3 regions of the Marinomonas sp. NPDC078689 genome follow, and region 2 is predicted to be linked to each of the others. Evidence: predicted binding sites of a transcription regulator. Region 2 holds the regulator's gene; each other region holds the start of a gene.

Region 1 (5,765 bases), on a different contig from region 2:
TGTATATGTTGATCGTCGTCACTGGCTAAGCGCAGCTTATTTTTCGCTTCGTCAAACATAGAGCCGAAGGTGATGTCTCTAGCCTTATAATTCGGCGTATCAGCATTGGCAATATTATTTGCCAAGACAGAAGCTCTCGCACTTCTAAACTCCAGCATCTTGTCATGCCCTGCAAACGCTTGATTAAATGATATGGCCACACCACCTCCTAACGACAAATACTTAAAACCTAACATTCTTTAAGCAATATCGATGCCAAATAAAAAACCTTTATTATTCAATAGGTTAAAATTCAACACCTTATATCCGGCAAAAATCGGCAAGGCATCTCAAACAGACAGCAACAAAAAAAGCCCGTACCTTGGTGCTACCAAAGTACGGGCTTTTAATCTGTACAATCTTGTTTTAAAGCGACTTAGCTCTATACACTATGCCTGGATGACATTGCACAATCTCAAACAGAGAGGACAAGCCACTTAACGCCTCAGAGCCACCAAGAAACAAATAGCCGCCAGGATTAAGCGAAGCGTGCATGCGCTTCAAAATATCCAACTTAAGTTCCCCATTAAAATAAATCAGCACATTACGGCAAAAAATAATGTCAAATTTGCCTAGTGACGAAAATGGCTCAATCAGGTTCAAATACCTAAAATCGACTCGAGCACTTAAATGCGGTTTTATTTTCCAAGTAGACACATCGACTTTATCAAAATACTTGTGCTGCAAATCCGCACCGAGACCACGAGCAATGGCCAAACTGTCGTATTCCCCTTGCTTAGCGTGCTGCAAAATATTCGTACAAATATCCGTTGCTACAATTCGCTCGCCTGCTTTTAAGACGCCAGGTCTGAGAGACTTAAACTCATCAATCACCATACTGATAGAGTAAGGCTCTTGGCCAGTAGAAGACGCGGCGGACCATATTTTAAGGGGCCTGGCCGTCATCTCTGGCAACACTTTATTCTTCAAAATAGTAAACGGGTGAGAATCACGAAACCACAAGGTTTCGTTAGTCGTCATAGCATTAATCACTTCTTCTTTGAGCCTCGCACTGCCGGCACGCTCTAACACGTCGACCAGCTGCTCAATTTTAGTAAAATTCTCCCTCTCAAGGGTTTTTCCTAACCGGCTAGCAACAAGATATTGCTTATTCTCACTAAGAGAAATACCACAAGCCTTTTGTAGGAAATTTCTAAACCTAAGATAACCATTAGGTGTAATTGCATTTGTACTACTGAGCATTAAAACTCCTAAAGCAGCAGACAATAAAAGCGCATCGAGACACGGCTCGATTATAACAATGTATCAATCCGCTTGAACCTGAACCGTCTCAATCGCTAAGCGCGCTAATTCATCAGGTTGAAATTTCGCTAAGAACCCATCCGCTCCTACCTTCTTCACCATCGCCTCATTGAAAACGCCGCTCAATGAAGTATGAAGGAGTATGAACAAATCCTGTAAACGGCTGTCATTTCGAATTGCCGTGGTCAAGGTATAGCCATCCATCTCAGGCATTTCGATGTCTGAAATAACCATGGCAAATTCTTTCGTCACATCCGCACCATCAGCCACCATGCCTTGCAGATAGTTTAAGGCTTCACGCCCATCATTTAATACTGTGGTTGCAAAACCCACTTGTTCCATACAACGCTTGATCTGCTTACGGGCAACAGACGAATCATCAACAATAAGAATATGATGTTTCTTAGCATTATTTTGCACGCCTTCGTTGACGATCCCATCAGATATATCCTGACGAGTTGGCGCCACCTCGGACAAAATTTGTTCCACATCGATGATTTCAACCATCTCTTTGTCTACTTGGCAGACAGCAGTAAGATAATTGTCATTCAGCAAGCCTCTTGGAGGTGGTTGTATATCACTCCAATTCATATTCACGATACGCTCAACACCACGCACTAAGAAACCCTGAATACGACGGTTATACTCAGTAATAATGACAAAGCACTGCCCGATATTTTCCATTGGGCTCGCGCCTGTTGCCAACCCTAAGTCTAAAATAGGAATGGTGCCACCACGAATATGCGCCACACCCCTAACAACCGGGTTGCTGTGCGGTAAAGCGGTCAGTTTAGGACACTGCAATACTTCTTTTACTTTAAAAACATTGATCCCGTAAATCTGTTTTCCATTCAGTCGAAAAAGCAGTAATTCGAGGCGGTTCTCCCCAACTAGCTGGGTACGCTGGTTAACGCTATCGAGAACACTAGCCATAAATGTCTCCTAAAATATGTATACGTAAAGTGAGTATTAAGTCAGACTCATTAATATTAAAATATAAAGCCATAATAGAGGGATTATCCCTATTTTACTAATAACTTAACAATAACAAAGAGAGTTAATTATGTCGTCAGTAAGGCTAATAATAGCCTTTGCTTGCCTCCAAGCCAGTTATAGCTTCGCTTTATCGGTAACCGAGCAAATTCACAACTATATTAATCTTGTTGAGATTCCAAGACTGGCAAGCGTGTACCCCGATGCCGACATTAAAATTGATCTCAATAATCAAGCCGCTCTGAGCTACTTGCCAGATTGCCAAGACACCAAGATAACAATAGAAAACCAACGCCCTAACGCGTCAAAACGCACTACCTACGCGATATCCTGCACATCGCCTGAATGGAAGTCCTTTGTGCCGGTCACCCAAACCATTTTAATTTCTGCCATCAAAGCGACCTCACCGATCAACCGCGGGCAGACCATTAACCAGCAAAACACAGACATTGGCCAAGTTGATATCACAAGTCTTAGAGGGCAAGTTTTTACTAAAAGTCACCCACCTTACGGATTAATTGCTTCTCGCAACTTACGCATTAATGCGTTCATCACCGACAACGTCACGAAACAGCCGACGCTGATCAAAAAAGGCGAGCGCATCTTAATTACAGCAAGAACCGGCAATATCGTCGTGAAAATGAATGGCAAAGCACTAGAGAATGGCATTAAAGGTCAACAAATTCGCGTACAAAACACCAGTTCGGGGCGAATTATATACGCGAAAGTTGTAACCGACAGTGAGGTTCTTGTAAACTACTAAGCAGTGTTTCATTGCGATGTATAAATATCGGCTTTTTCTACTAAAGTTTTCCAACTCAAAGCCGTTAAAGCTAGTAGGCAAATCATTCGAGGCGGTAATAACCCAATGGCAATAAATTTTACAGGGATATCAAATCAGGGCAACGTTGCTAAAAACAACCGTACACCTGTAGAAGATTCCACTACATCGAAAGCTTCTGTTGACGCCAACACGTCGAGCAGCGGTGGCATTATGGCCGAAGATACCGTCAAGCTCAGTGGCGCCGCTCAAACACTGCAAAATCAAGAATCCAAAATTAATGGCCTTTCTGACATTGATCAGCAAAAAGTAGATCAAATCAAACAAGCCATTGCATCTGGAAACTACAAAATCGACTCGCAAAAACTTGCCAGCAACATGGCTTCTATGGATTCATTATTCTAGACTGTTACTAATACAGTCTTAATTGGTTTGCCTTATGCTGCCCATCGTTCCTGTTTTTCTAAGAAGCAAAGAAATACTGCAACAGCTATCCTCTCTGCTTGATAGCGAACGAGTCGCATTTGGTGAGTTAAACAGCGAAGCCATTGTCAGTATCGCCACCGAAAAAAGCACCCTCCTTGATGAAATGAACTTGCTAAATGAGCGCAGAGTCAATCTACTCATTAAGTTCAATATCCTTGACCGCAAGAAACCGTCCGAAGAAGATTTCAAAGTATGGCTTTCTGAGCAAGACAGCTCAATGGATGAAACCCGCCAACTTATGGAAGACTGCGAAGCCCTGCTCACAATCTGCAAAACAAAGAACCAAAGTAATGCTCGCATTCTTAGCACCTTGCAAAAGCGCAACAAACACCTTTTTGAGTTACTGCAAGGTCATAATGACAAAAGTAAAGTCTACACTTCCAGAGGCGCCACCCGCCCAATTAGTAGCAAACACACGCTAGGAAGAGCCTAAAATACTCATACAAATCAATTATTTCCCGCTTCAGAATTTGAGTTAGCGTGCAAAATCAGGTATAAATCTCAGATCGAAAGATAATGTCCCCTTAGTTCAGCCGGATAGAACAAGGACCTCCTAAGTCTTAGACGTGAGTTCGAATCTCGCAGGGGACACCAGACACAAAAAAAGAGCGTTACCGCTCTTTTTAAACGCACAGAAAGTGCTGTTATTCTGCTTCTATCACCTCAAAGCTATGAACAATCTTCACACCGCCTTTTTCAAGCATCAAAGACGCAGAACAATATTCTTCAGCCGATAGCTTAACGGCGCGCTCTACCACCTTGTCCTTGAGGTTACGCCCAGCCACTACAAAATGAACGCGTATTTCAGTAAAAACGGACGGAACGGTATCCGCACGATCCGCGTCAATCTTAGCCACACAAGAGACCACATCTTGACGAGATTTTTTAAGAATATTCACCACATCATAAGAGGTGCAACCACCTAAGCCGGCCAATAAGAGCTCCATTGGGCGAGCGCCTGCTTGTTGATTACCATCTATTTCAATACTAAAGCCTGAGCCTGTTTGTGCGGTAAAATGCACATCTTCTTGCCATGTTACTTCGGTTTTCATCGTCTAACCTTCTTTACAATCTTAATCAAAAAGCTCTGCCAATTTTTCACCTGGATTTTGCGCTTTCATAAAGGCTTCACCAACCAAAAAGGCATGTATATTGTTTTGACGCATTAGCGCCACATCATCGCGTGAATGAATACCACTTTCCGTCACAATTAGACGATTTTCAGGAACGCCTTTCATCAACTCAAAAGTATGATCTAGGCTTAATTCAAAGGTATGCAAGTCTCTATTGTTAATGCCTAACAATTCTGTCTCGGTATACTCCAATGCAAGCTCCAATTCTGCCTGATTGTGAACCTCAACCAAAACATCCATCCCCAACTCTCGCGCCAAGGAATCAAACGCTTTCAGTTGAGCACCATCTAAACAGGCCGCAATCAGAAGAATGCAATCCGCTCCAATCGCACGAGATTCCATTATTTGGTATTCATCGACCATGAAATCTTTGCGAATCACTGGCAACTTGCAGGCATTACGCGCCTCGACCAGATAATCCTCATGGCCCATGAAAAAATCGTGATCGGTTAGTACAGACAAACACGCAGCGCCATACTGCTCATAAGAGCGAGCAATTTGTGCTGGCGAAAAATTTTCTCGCAAAACGCCTTTACTAGGGGATGCTTTCTTTACTTCTGCGATTACCCCAGCGTTACCCGCTGCCACCTTGTTACGCAGCGCCTGAGCAAAGCCTCTTGTCGCATTATGAACATTGGCGACAGAAGCGGCCACTTCCAAATTCGCATAAGAGGTTTGGGCTTTACGCGCCTCTATTTCTTCAAACTTACGCGCGACAATTTTTCTTAAAATGGTTGGAATTTCTACTTGCATAACAACATCCTTCGCTTTACTTACTCAGCGTTTTTATAATAACGGGTAAAACTAGCCAACTCAGAAAGCTTCACTTTCGCCAGCCCACTACCAATCATGTCTTCCGCCATTTCTACGCCTTGCTTTAGCGTGTCAGCGACACCACAAACATAGATAGCTGCACCAGCATTTAACGCCACAATATCGCGCGCCGGATTCTCAATACCCTTGCCTTCTAATGCCGTTTTCACCAGCACCAAGCTGTTACTTGAATCTGTGGCTTGCAAGCTTTCAAGAGATTGGGTCGGAATCCCAAAGTCTTCCGGTGCAACCGTATA
Region 2 (5,765 bases):
CTGCTAATCTTAGGCATCAACATTATTGGTGGTTTGGCGATTGGTATGGCGCAGCATGATTTGACATTTGTTGAAGCAATCCAACGCTACTCATTGTTAACCATTGGTGATGGCTTGGTGGCGCAGTTGCCTTCTTTGATGCTGTCTACCGCGGCGGCCATTATGGTAACTCGAGTGAATGAGTCGGGTGACATGGGCACGCAAGTATTCACTCAGATGTTCGGTTCGCCAAAGGCTTTGTATGTGGCCGCGGCGGTATTGACCATCATGGGGATTGTGCCTGGAATGCCGCACTTTTCGTTCCTTTCACTGGCCTTTTCATTGGGTGGGTTTGCGTATTATTTAGAGTATCGCAAGAAACAAAAAGCCTTGGCTGGCGTGAAAGGGCCGAGTAAGTCGAGCTCTTCCGATGTGGCACCTTCTTCTGAGTCTAAGGACTTGAGTTGGGATGATGTGGCGCCAGTGGATATGTTGGGGCTGGAAGTTGGTTATCGGCTGATTCCACTGGTTGATAAGTCGCAAGGTGGTGAATTGCTGGCCCGAATTAAAGGGGTGCGTCGTAAGCTGTCCCAAGACCTTGGCTTTTTGGTGCCAAGTGTTCATATTCGCGATAATTTAGATTTGATGCCTAATGCCTATCGTGTGACCTTGATGGGGGTGAGTTTGGCAGAAGCCGAAGTGCACCCAGATAAAGATTTGGCGATCGACCCAGGTCAGGTGTTTGGCTCTATTGACGGCATTGCCGGTAAAGACCCTTCGTTTGGGTTGGATGCGGTGTGGATTGACCCGAAAAAACGTGACCAAGCACAAACTTACGGTTATACCGTGGTGGACGTGAGTACTGTGGTGGCAACCCATCTCAATCAAATTATGCACAAACACGCGTATGAATTGATTGGTCATGATGAAGTTCAGCAATTGCTCAGCTTGCTGAAGCAATACAATCCTAAGTTAGCGGAAGAATTGGTGCCAAATACGGTTCCTTTAAGTGTGCTTCTAAAAGTATTGCAGAACCTATTGATCGAAGGTGTGCCATTGCGAGATATGCGCACCATTGCTGAGGCCATTATGGGGGTTCAGCCGAAAACTCAGGACCCTATGGTGCTCACGGCGGCCGTGCGTACAGCGCTTTCTCGAATGATTATTCAGACATTGGCAGATGGCGTAGAAGAGATTCCGGTGCTGACGCTGGACCCTCAATTAGAGAAGATGCTCATGCAAACAGTGCAACAGAGTCAGCAATCTGGCATTAAGAATGAAGAAGCCTTGATTTTAGAGCCAAAAATGGCAGAACAATTGCAAAGCTCTTTGAAAGAATCTGCCGAACAGCAAGAAGCAATGGGCAATACGCCTATCTTGATTGTGTCTGCACCAATACGACCTATGTTGGCGCGCTTTATGCGCTATGGAATGGTAAATATGTCAGTATTGTCTTATCAGGAAGTGCCTGATCACAAAAGAATCACTGTGGTCGGTGTGATAGGTCAATAGTCTGTATTGATTGTAATGATTTACTATCTATATTTATCAAAACCTTTCGGGTAAGCTATGGATTTGTAAGAAAAATAAACTAGAAGGATTGTAGTATTCATGCAAATTAGGCGGTTTCGAGCACCCGACATGCGCCAAGCAATACGGAAAGTCCGTGATGCTGTGGGCCCTGACGCGGTCATTTTGTCGAACCAACGCCTAGCGACAGGGGAAATAGAGATTGTTGCAGCATTGGATTATGACGGCTCTTTGCCTTCTAGTATGGCCGAAAAGAAAGCGTCAACACCTTCTCCTCGTTCTGCCCAAGCGAAGCGACCTGAGCAGAATCAAGACCCGAGTGCAGAATATTTTGAACGTATAGAGCGAGCAAAGCAGTATTCGCCAGCTCAGCCTAGCGCACCAGAACCGCAGGCCGCTTCTTTTGATTTGCCACCATTGCAAGAGGATCAAGAAGATCCGTTAGTGGAAGAGGCGCTGTCGCTAAAAAACCGGGACAACGCGCGTCAGATTCATGAAATGGAACTGGAGCTGCAACACGTTCGAGATATGTTGGAGCAACAGACCGCCGCTAACTCGAAAGTGAATCCGATTGAAGCTCAAGCGAGAGAGAAACTAAAGCGCTTGGGGTTATCTGACACTGTGATATCGCGCCTTTTAGACGATATTGATTTAAAAGGGCGAGAAGACGACTGGAATCGATTATTAGCTCATCTAGCGGATTACATTCCTATTCGTTCTAATAATAATGAATTACAGGGTTGTATTGCTTTTATGGGCCCGACGGGTGTGGGCAAGACCACGTCAATTGGTAAAATTGCCGCCCAACATGTATTGAAGCACGGCTCGGGAAGTGTGGTTTTAGTAACCACAGATACCTATCGAATTGCCGCCCATGAGCAACTTCGGACATTTGGTCGTATACTCAATGTCCCAGTTGAAGTTGTTAATGAGTATTCTGATTTAAACGAAGTGCTGGCAAAGTACTCAGATTATTCATTGGTGCTGGTTGATACGGCAGGGATGAATCCTCGGGATTCTAACCTAGAACGTCAGTTGTTAATGATGAAACGGGCGCGTGTCGGATTAAAGAAATTGCTTGTATTGCCTTGTACTAGCCAACGACAAGTATTGAAAACCGTCATCGATGTGTATTCTCAAGTGCAGTTAGATGGCTGTGTATTGAGTAAACTTGATGAGTCTGCCTCGCTAGGCGAAGCGATTAGTGTGGTGGTAGAGGAAGGGTTACCGGTTGTTTATATCGCTGACGGTCAACGCATTCCAGATGATATTGAGCCTGCACGGGCCCACAATTTAATTAGTCGAGCGGTATATACGGCAGAGCATTATAGTCAACTTTACGGTGCATTAAGATATGGCAGTTAGTAATATGGTGCTTGATTAGGTCAAGCCCCGAGCCAAAGTCTGTAGTACAGTTATTATGTGCATTGGATTCAAATAGTTAAAGGTTGTTTACGCTATAACTTATGCAAACCAAAAACGGATATAACACATACGCTAAAAAAGCGACCTTGTCAGTTGATGCTATTGTTGACCAGTATGGTTATTTAGTTAAAAAAATTGCGTATCATCTGTTGGCTCGCTTGCCAAACAGTGTTGATGTAAATGATTTAACACAAGCGGGAATGATGGGGTTGATTGAAGCCTATAAACGGTTTGAATCAAACAAAGGCGCTAGTTTTGAAACCTATGCTGGAATTCGCATTCGTGGTTCCATTATGGATGAGATTCGCAAAGCAGATTGGGCTCCTCGCTCCGTCAGACGAAATGGTCGTGCCGTATCGGCAGCGATACATGAGTTAGAATCTAAAGTTGGCCGTGATGTAACCGATATGGAAGTAGCGGCTCACATGGCCATTAGCATTGATGAATATCATGACATTATTCATTCATCAATGACCACTCAGCTATTCAGCTATGAAGAAATCATTGAAAGTGACAGTGGTGTCTTGGATGGCATGTCATCGGACGTTAATAGTACGCCCTATGCCATGACAGAAGAGAGTGGCTTTCAGGGGCAGTTGGCGAAAGAGATCGACTTACTCCCAGAAAGAGAAAAACTTGTATTATCTCTTTACTACAATGAAGAGTTAAATTTAAAAGAAATTGGCGCGGTGTTAGGTGTCAGTGAATCTAGAGTCAGTCAAATACACAGCCAAGCCGCGATGCGGTTAAAGGCTCGATTAAGTGACTGGCAGGACTAAATTATGTGTTTTGAAAGACTAACGTTAGAGTGTGGAGGGTGCATTGGATAAAAACATGAAGATCCTGATTGTTGATGATTTCTCGACAATGAGACGTATCATCAAAAACTTACTGCGGGATTTGGGGTTTACCAATACAGTTGAAGCGGATGATGGAACAACAGCGTTGCCGATTCTTCAAGCAGGCACAGTGGACTTTCTTGTGACCGATTGGAATATGCCAGGGATGACTGGAATCGAGTTGCTTCGTGCTGTTCGAGCGGATGAGAAATTAAAAAGCATCCCCGTTCTTATGGTAACGGCGGAAGCGAAACGTGACCAGATTATTGCAGCGGCACAAGCTGGTGTAAATGGCTATGTTGTTAAGCCTTTTACTGCGGTAGCTCTCAAAGAAAAAATTGAGAAAATATTCGAACGAATCGATGCGGCTAAATAAGGACTGTTGATGTCAAAGCAATCTGGATCTGAACTAGGAGATTTTGAAAACTTAGTTAGAGATGGTGCTGTTGATTTATTAAATCATTTGGAGACAGGTGATTTTAGTGGCGCTATTAAGATAATACAGGAACTGAGTGACGCTCGGCACAGTAGCTTTTATAAAGAGGTGGGCACATTAACACGCAGCCTCCATGATGCTATTCGAGATTTTCAAATCGATTCAATGGATTTAGTCGTAGGCGATAAAGCCAGTGATTCTGGAACCAAGATCACGGATGCGTCTGATCGCCTAAATTATGTCATTGAACTAACGAGTTCTGCTGCTAACAAAACCATGGATATGGTAGATAGCAGTATGCCTGTTGCCAGTGAATTGCAGGCTCAAGCAAAAGAATTACGAAAGGATTGGGGCCGATTGATTCAACGTGATCTCACGCCGCAAGAATTTCGTGAGTTATACAAGCGTATTGATGTCTTTTTACAATATGCGGATAACAGTGCCACCGCTTTACACTCCAACCTCAACACCATTCTCTTAGAGCAAGGCTACCAAGATCTTACGGGTCAGGTTATTGCTAGAGTGAATGATTTAATTCGAGATGTAGAAGAACGCCTTGTTCATCTTGTTGCTGTTGCAGGACGCGTTGATAGTATCTCCGGGATTCAATACGAAGAGAAAGAGGCAGAACACGATGACACTCGTGGACATGGCCCAGCTATTAATAAACAAAACAACCCTGAAGTACTAAATAGTCAAGACGAAGTAGACGACTTGCTATCAAGTCTTGGTTTCTAAAAGGAGCTGAGGATGAGTTTCGAGGTCGATGAAGAAATTCTGCAGGATTTTTTGGTAGAAGCTGGCGAACTGCTTGAACAGCTTTCCGAACAATTAGTAGATCTAGAGCAAAACCCAGATGATAAACAGCTACTTAATGCTATTTTTCGTGGTTTTCACACCGTCAAAGGCGGCGCGGGTTTTCTCCAGTTAACCGCTTTAGTAGATTGCTGTCATTACGCGGAAAGTGTGTTTGATATCTTGCGCAATGGTCAGCGTAAAATTGATTCAGAGTTAATGGATGTCGTATTACAGGCGTTAGATGCTGTAAACGAAATGTTTGATACCGTACGGGCAGGTGGTGAACCTGAACGTGCAGATCCTGACTTAATCAGTGCATTAAGTGCGTATGCTGTGCCACCAAGCGAAGCGGAAATGGCGGCAGACGAAGCGCCTGAGGTGAACGACAGTGCAGAGGAAGGGTCTTCTGTGTTGAGTGATGCTTCAGAGCAAGGCGATGCCGTTGAGCACAATGATATTTCTGACGACGAGTTCGAATCTTTACTCGATGCTTTAGGGGGAGGCGATTCTAGCAATGCAGAATCCATACCGTCCGGCGAGGTAACAGGTTCAGATGATATTACCGAAGACGAATTCGATGCCTTGCTTGATCAACTTCATGGTTCAAGTGCACCGGGTATTTCTGCCGAAGAGTCAAAGCCGGCTGAGCCGATTGCTGAGTCGTCTGGTGCCGATGAAATAACAGAAGATGAATTTGAGAAACTGCTTGATCAACTCCATGGTAGTAATGCACCAGGGCAGGTTGAAGAGGCGAAAGA
Region 3 (5,765 bases), on a different contig from region 2:
GACGATCAGTTGTTAAATAGTCGACAGGATCGATTATACGATGCCCAAGAGCGCTTCCTTATGTTGTGTTTTTCTATTGCAACGGGCAAGTCGGTTCGTAGTCTTAAAAAACTGCATGAGGGGTTGTCGTCTAAAGAATGGCGAGATAGGTCGATAAAAGGCGGGAATTTATTTCGCTATTTTCGACAAGAGCTCAACGATAATACACGTGAATATATTTTGTCTTATAAGGCGAGGTTAGAGTCTATCGAGCCTGACCAAGACATTAGAAAACGTGTTATTAATATTCCCTCTACCACGCTAGAGCCAGAAGTAAATATTCCGTCTCATGCGACTAAGCCTGTGCTTATTGAGGATGACGTTGCAGAGAGAGCTAAGCTCGAACCGACGGCGTTTAATGATGAAGTATTAACCGCGCTTCGATTGTTTGAAGATGGTCACCTGTTACTGCTTGAGCAGGTGGAGCGCTTTAAACAAGGCGATCGGCTGGATATGGGGAGCCTAAAGCAGTTTTGTACTCGTCTTATTGAGTCTTATACAAGAAATCCACACGCCTTAATGGCCATAAGGCACATTAAAGATTCCTCAGCGTACATTGCACAGCATGCTATGGGAATGGCGGTGTTGGGTGTTCATTTTGCGAGAGCCATGAAGCTGTCAGAGTCTTATGTTGATGTTATTGCATTGGGCGCGCTGCTGTTTGATTTAGGGCGTTTTCGCTTGCCAACCCCGATGGTGAATAAAACCACTAAGATGACGGCTGGCGAATTTGATTTGTTTCGTAAACACATTCAGTTAGGCGAGCAAATCATTAGGCGCTCCGATAATATCTCTAAGGTGATTTATCATATGTTGCTGGACCACCATGAACGAGTGGATGGTGCTGGGTATCCGAAAGGTAAGCAGGGCGAAGAGATTTCAATCTATGGCAAGATCGCGGCCATCATTGATGCTTACGATGCTTTGACATCAGAGCAGGTTCATCAAAAGTCAATGGGACCGGCCCAGGCAAGGCGACAACTTATTAAAGAAGCGGGGTTGGCATTTGATAAGCGTTTGCTGGCCGTCTTTCTGAAAAATATTGGTCGCATCCCCGTCGGCTCGTGTGTGTCTTTGTCTAATAGACGAATTGGCTTTGTGCTGACTCTCGGCCATGATTTTCAGCCTGCGCTGGTGCGACAAGTTTACAGTGCGAATAATAAAGCGTTTATCGCCTCTACCGACATTGACCTGTCTAAGCCAGGAACAAGCGTTAAGGTAGAAGGTGAAGTGGACGCTCAAAAATTTGGCCTGCAGTTCATTAAACATCTTGTTTGATGGCTGCGTTAGGTCGTTGATAACCATCTCCTTTCTTTGTGTTTCTCTTTTGTACCTTAGCTTTAGTAAATAAATCTTAAAAAAGATTAAAAAAAAGTTAAAGGTACAAAGGCGCTTGCCGATAAATAAATCATACAGGCAAACAACCAAATAACTAATTAAATCAAACGGTTGTTTTCCAAGATTTTAATGTTTAGGAGAGAAACAAATGGCTTTATATGTAAATACAAACACGTCTTCCTTGAATGCTCAGCGTCAGTTGATGCAGTCTGGAAAAACTCTAGATACCGCTTTTCAGCGTTTGTCTTCTGGTCAGCGAATCAATAGTGCCGCAGATGATGCAGCAGGTTTGCAAATCAGTGACCGATTAACCTCTCAGGTTAATGGCTTGAACCAATCAGTACGAAATGCCAACGATGGTATCTCCCTTGCACAAACAGCAGAAGGGGCGCTAGACGAAACAACCAACATGTTGCAACGTATGCGTACCTTGTCTATCCAGTCTGCAAACGGATCCAATACCGACAAAGATCGTTCAGCTCTTCAGCAAGAAATGTCTCAATTGTCGAAAGAAATTAACCGAGTGGCTGATACAACCACATTTGGTGGACGTAATTTGTTGGACGGTACTTACGCCGGTGTGTTCCAAGTAGGTGCTGATGCGAACCAAACGATCAGTTTTACAATGGAGTCTGGTGGTAGCGCTAACTCAATCGATTTTGCAGGAAACGGTGGTTTTACCATGTCTGGCTTGTCTGCAGGGTCTTTAACACCTCAAGTCTCTGTGTCGACCGCTTCTGTATCTAGCATGACCAATGCACAAAGCATGATTTCTGTTTTGGATACCATGATTTCTGCAGTTGATACAAAACGAGCAGAACTGGGTGCGGTACAAAACCGATTCAGCTCTACGATCAACAACTTGAGCAATATTACAGAAAATGTTGCTGCGGCTCGTTCTCGAATTAAAGACGCAGATTTCGCGGAAGAAACCGCGTCACTAACCAGTGCGCAAATTCTTCAGCAAGCGAGCAGCAGTATGCTTGCACAAGCCAATAAACGTCCGCAAACGGCATTGTCTTTATTGGGTAACTAATCAGATCCATTAGAGCGGTACGTTTGTGCCGCTTATTTTATTGTTTCGGATTTGCTTTCGAAGCAAGGTGGCTTCTCTCTCCTAGAAGCTGCTTTTAGCCAGGTGAGAATTCTGTCATCTGGTTTTTTTATGTCTAAATTTTACCCAGATTAGACATTTAACTAAATGTTTATAAACAAAATAAACATGATGTTTTTCAATATCTTAGGCATAAAACCACCCTTTGCGTGGCGTGTTTTTGCCTATATTAGGTAAATAATTGCCATAAATTGCTAAAGTTTTTTAAAGAGACGTCGATATCAAGGACGAGTACTGCTTTTTCGCAGGATTTCTGAAATCTTTGGAGGCTATATGGCTCTTTATGTAAACACGAATGCCTCATCTCTTAACGCTCAGCGTCAATTGATGAGTTCAGGGAAAACGTTAGACACAGCTTTCCAGCGATTGTCTTCTGGTAGCCGTATCAACAGTGCTGCTGATGATGCTGCTGGCTTGCAAATTTCGGATCGATTAACTTCTCAAGTTAATGGTTTGAACCAATCTGTACGTAACGCGAACGATGGCATTTCTTTGGCGCAAACCGCTGAAGGTGCATTAGACGAAACAACAAATATGCTTCAGCGTATGCGTACTTTGTCTTTGCAGTCTGCTAACGGCTCTAACACTGATAAAGATCGTACTGCACTACAGCAGGAGATGGGTCAGTTATCGAAAGAAATCAACCGTGTTGCATCGGATACTACTTTCGCAGGTCGTAACCTGTTAGACGGTACTTATGATGGTGTCTTCCAAGTTGGTGCAGATTCTAATCAAACCATCAGTTTTAACATGAAAGACGCTGGTGCGAATGGATCTATCGACTTTGCGGGTAACGGTGGTTTCACCATGTCCGGTTTGTCTAGCCAAGCATCTTCTCAAGTCAGTGTGTCTACTGCGTCTGTTACCTCTATGGCCAATGCTCAAAGCATGATCAGCGTTCTTGACTCGATGATCTCTGCGGTTGACTCTAAACGTGCGGAATTGGGTGCGGTGCAAAACCGTTTCGGTTCAACGATTAACAACCTTAGTAACATCACAGAAAACGTATCTGCAGCTCGTTCTCGAGTGAAAGATGCTGATTTTGCTCAAGAAACTGCGGCGCTAACAAGTGCACAGATTTTGCAGCAAGCTAGCTCATCGATTCTGTCACAAGCAAACCAACGTCCTCAAACCGCGTTGTCTTTATTGAGATAGTTCTTTCGTTAAGATAGTTCTAACATAGCTAAAAGCTGGGGCAGTGCCTCAGCTTTGTCTGTTTTTAGGAGACTTGGGGTATGTCGATTAGTTCTAGTGATCTTTCTAAACAAGCTTTCCACAGTATGTCGCTTAGACCAGAGCAACGTGCTTCCCATGAATTTACCGCTCGAAAGCAACTTGAGTCTAAAGTTGTCCAAGCTCTGTCCGATACAGATAGGGTAGGCAGTAATACACCACAAGGGCAAGGTCCTTCCCCTACGGTTGAGCCTAACCAAATTGAAGAAATGAACAGCAAAATGACACAATTGAATGTGCGTTTGTCATTTGAAACCACCGAAGATGGTGGCAGAAATATCATTAAAGTAGTCGATCAATCTTCCGGGGATGTAGTGCGTCAGATTCCTACTGAGGATTTTTTGAAAATGTCAGAGCGAATCGATGATATTATTAGTGAGCTAAGTGATGTTAAAGGCACCTTAGTGAACAGTAGGGTGTGATATGTCGTTTTGATGATGTCTAAAAGATCAGGAGAAAAGCTATGGCGGTTGGCTCATTGGGTGCTGGATCAGGTGTTGATCTAGAGTCACTTGTTAATAAAATGGTGAGCGCTCAGAGAGATGATAAGGTTAAGCTGTATAAAAATACCATCCAAGGCTACGACTCGAAATTATCAGCGTTAGGGTCTGTTGGATCAGCCATCGACACCTTCAAATCTACCGTAGAAAAGCTAAATGATAGCGATCTTTTCACTGGTCGTAATGCCATTGTTGATCAACCTGATGACAAGAAAGTACTTGATGTAAGTGCAGACCGAAACTCTTCAAACGGCTCTTATGAAATCAGTGTTAATCAGACTGCAAAAGGCAGTCGAGCTTTATCTACACCAGGGTTATTCAGTTCAGCCGATGATGTGATTACCGCTCGCGGTGGTAAATTAACCTTTAGTGCTGGAGATAAATCTTTTACGCTTGATGTACCGCCTAAAACAACACTCTCCCAATTAAGAAAACAAATAAATAGCGCAGAAGACAATTTCGGCGTGTCGGCCAACTTGGTTGATAACGGTGAAGGAAATTTGTTTTTTACGATTACCTCGGATAAAGAAGGGGATGGCAGTTCTTTACGCATCTCAAACGTACCGACTCCCTTATCTCAGTTGGCTATTTCGGATTCCTTAACGCAAGATGAAAAAGACGCATTAGAAAAAGCACCGACTAATGCCAGTGGTTTGTCTTTAGACAGCGTATCTACCGAAGGTTTGTCAGCAGGTATGTCTGTGTCACTCAATGATCAAGCGCGAGACGCTGTGATTACGGTAGATGGCATTCAGATTCGTAACGACAGTAATACGTTTGATAAAGCGGTGTCTGGCTTATCAATAGACGCACTTGCTCTAACGACCAAGCCAACAAAGGTGGATGTTAGTTATGACGAAGAAACAGTGAAAGAGACGATTAAAAGTTTCGTCTCTTCTTATAATGATCTTGTTGGCGTTTTAGGTCGAAGTGCTGCGAAAGGCTCTGTCTTGAATGGTAATAGCATGATTCGCAACTTGCAGTCATCAATGACCAGTAGTTTCATGATGAGTCATTCTAATACTGGCAAGCTAGCTTCTGTTTTTGACCTTGGCCTTAAAATGGGCAGTAAGGGGACCTTGAGTATCAATGAAGCTAAGCTTGATAAAGCAATAAGCCAGAATTATGACGAACTTCCTGACTTATTTACCGGCACTGGTGGCGTCGCTGGGTCTTTGGATAAATTGCTGAACAGTTATACCGGCAGAGACGGTATGAATCAGGCGCTTAAGGATTCCATCCAAAAGTCCAAAGATAACACAGAAGAAACCTTGCAATCTTATGAAGATCGCATGACCAAATACGAAGCTTCTCTACGGGATAAATTTACCAACTTAGGCTCACAACTTTCTAATATGAAAGCCCAGGGCAACTATTTAAATTCCACACTAAATAATCTGTAACAATGTTTTAACTGTAACAAAACGGGGTTGTGTATGTACGAGAAAAAAGGGATTCATGCTTATAAAAAGGACTCACTAAAGTCTGATTTGGCCTCTGCAGATCCTCATCGAGTCATTCAGCTCTTAATGCAAGGTGCC

The links. Region 2 encodes FliA, which starts transcription of late flagellar genes. Its sites were predicted from a motif close to CTAAAGTTNNNNNNNNNNCNGCCGATA; they were not measured.
Region 1: flgM (flagellar biosynthesis anti-sigma factor FlgM) is a predicted target of FliA. The motif match lies at 3,099-3,125, and genes of this name have one in related genera.
Region 3: ACIGBN_RS01530 (flagellin) is a predicted target of FliA. The motif match lies at 2,686-2,712, and genes of this name have one in related genera.

Annotation. Positions count from the first base shown of each region.
Region 1 is NZ_JBITUJ010000001.1:323,836-329,600, reverse strand. Features, by position in the region: gene flgB (flagellar basal body rod protein FlgB) at 1-200, opposite strand, end outside; gene ACIGBN_RS01460 (CheR family methyltransferase) at 406-1,242, opposite strand; gene ACIGBN_RS01455 (chemotaxis protein CheV) at 1,306-2,235, opposite strand; gene flgA (flagellar basal body P-ring formation chaperone FlgA) at 2,366-3,058, shown strand; gene flgM (flagellar biosynthesis anti-sigma factor FlgM) at 3,164-3,481, shown strand; gene ACIGBN_RS01440 (flagella synthesis protein FlgN) at 3,516-3,995, shown strand; tRNA gene ACIGBN_RS01435 (tRNA-Arg) at 4,081-4,156, shown strand; gene ACIGBN_RS01430 (OsmC family protein) at 4,207-4,614, opposite strand; gene trpC (indole-3-glycerol phosphate synthase TrpC) at 4,636-5,448, opposite strand; gene trpD (anthranilate phosphoribosyltransferase) at 5,469-5,765, opposite strand, start outside.
Region 2 is NZ_JBITUJ010000008.1:74,963-80,727, reverse strand. Features, by position in the region: gene flhA (flagellar biosynthesis protein FlhA) at 1-1,491, shown strand, start outside; gene flhF (flagellar biosynthesis protein FlhF) at 1,591-2,874, shown strand; gene ACIGBN_RS13535 (RNA polymerase sigma factor FliA) at 2,976-3,713, shown strand; gene cheY (chemotaxis response regulator CheY) at 3,757-4,149, shown strand; gene ACIGBN_RS13525 (protein phosphatase CheZ) at 4,159-4,947, shown strand; gene ACIGBN_RS13520 (chemotaxis protein CheW) at 4,960-5,765, shown strand, end outside.
Region 3 is NZ_JBITUJ010000001.1:341,144-346,908, forward strand. Features, by position in the region: gene ACIGBN_RS01520 (HD-GYP domain-containing protein) at 1-1,317, shown strand, start outside; gene ACIGBN_RS01525 (flagellin) at 1,526-2,413, shown strand; gene ACIGBN_RS01530 (flagellin) at 2,765-3,646, shown strand; gene ACIGBN_RS01535 (flagellar protein FlaG) at 3,727-4,146, shown strand; gene fliD (flagellar filament capping protein FliD) at 4,188-5,627, shown strand; gene fliS (flagellar export chaperone FliS) at 5,661-5,765, shown strand, end outside.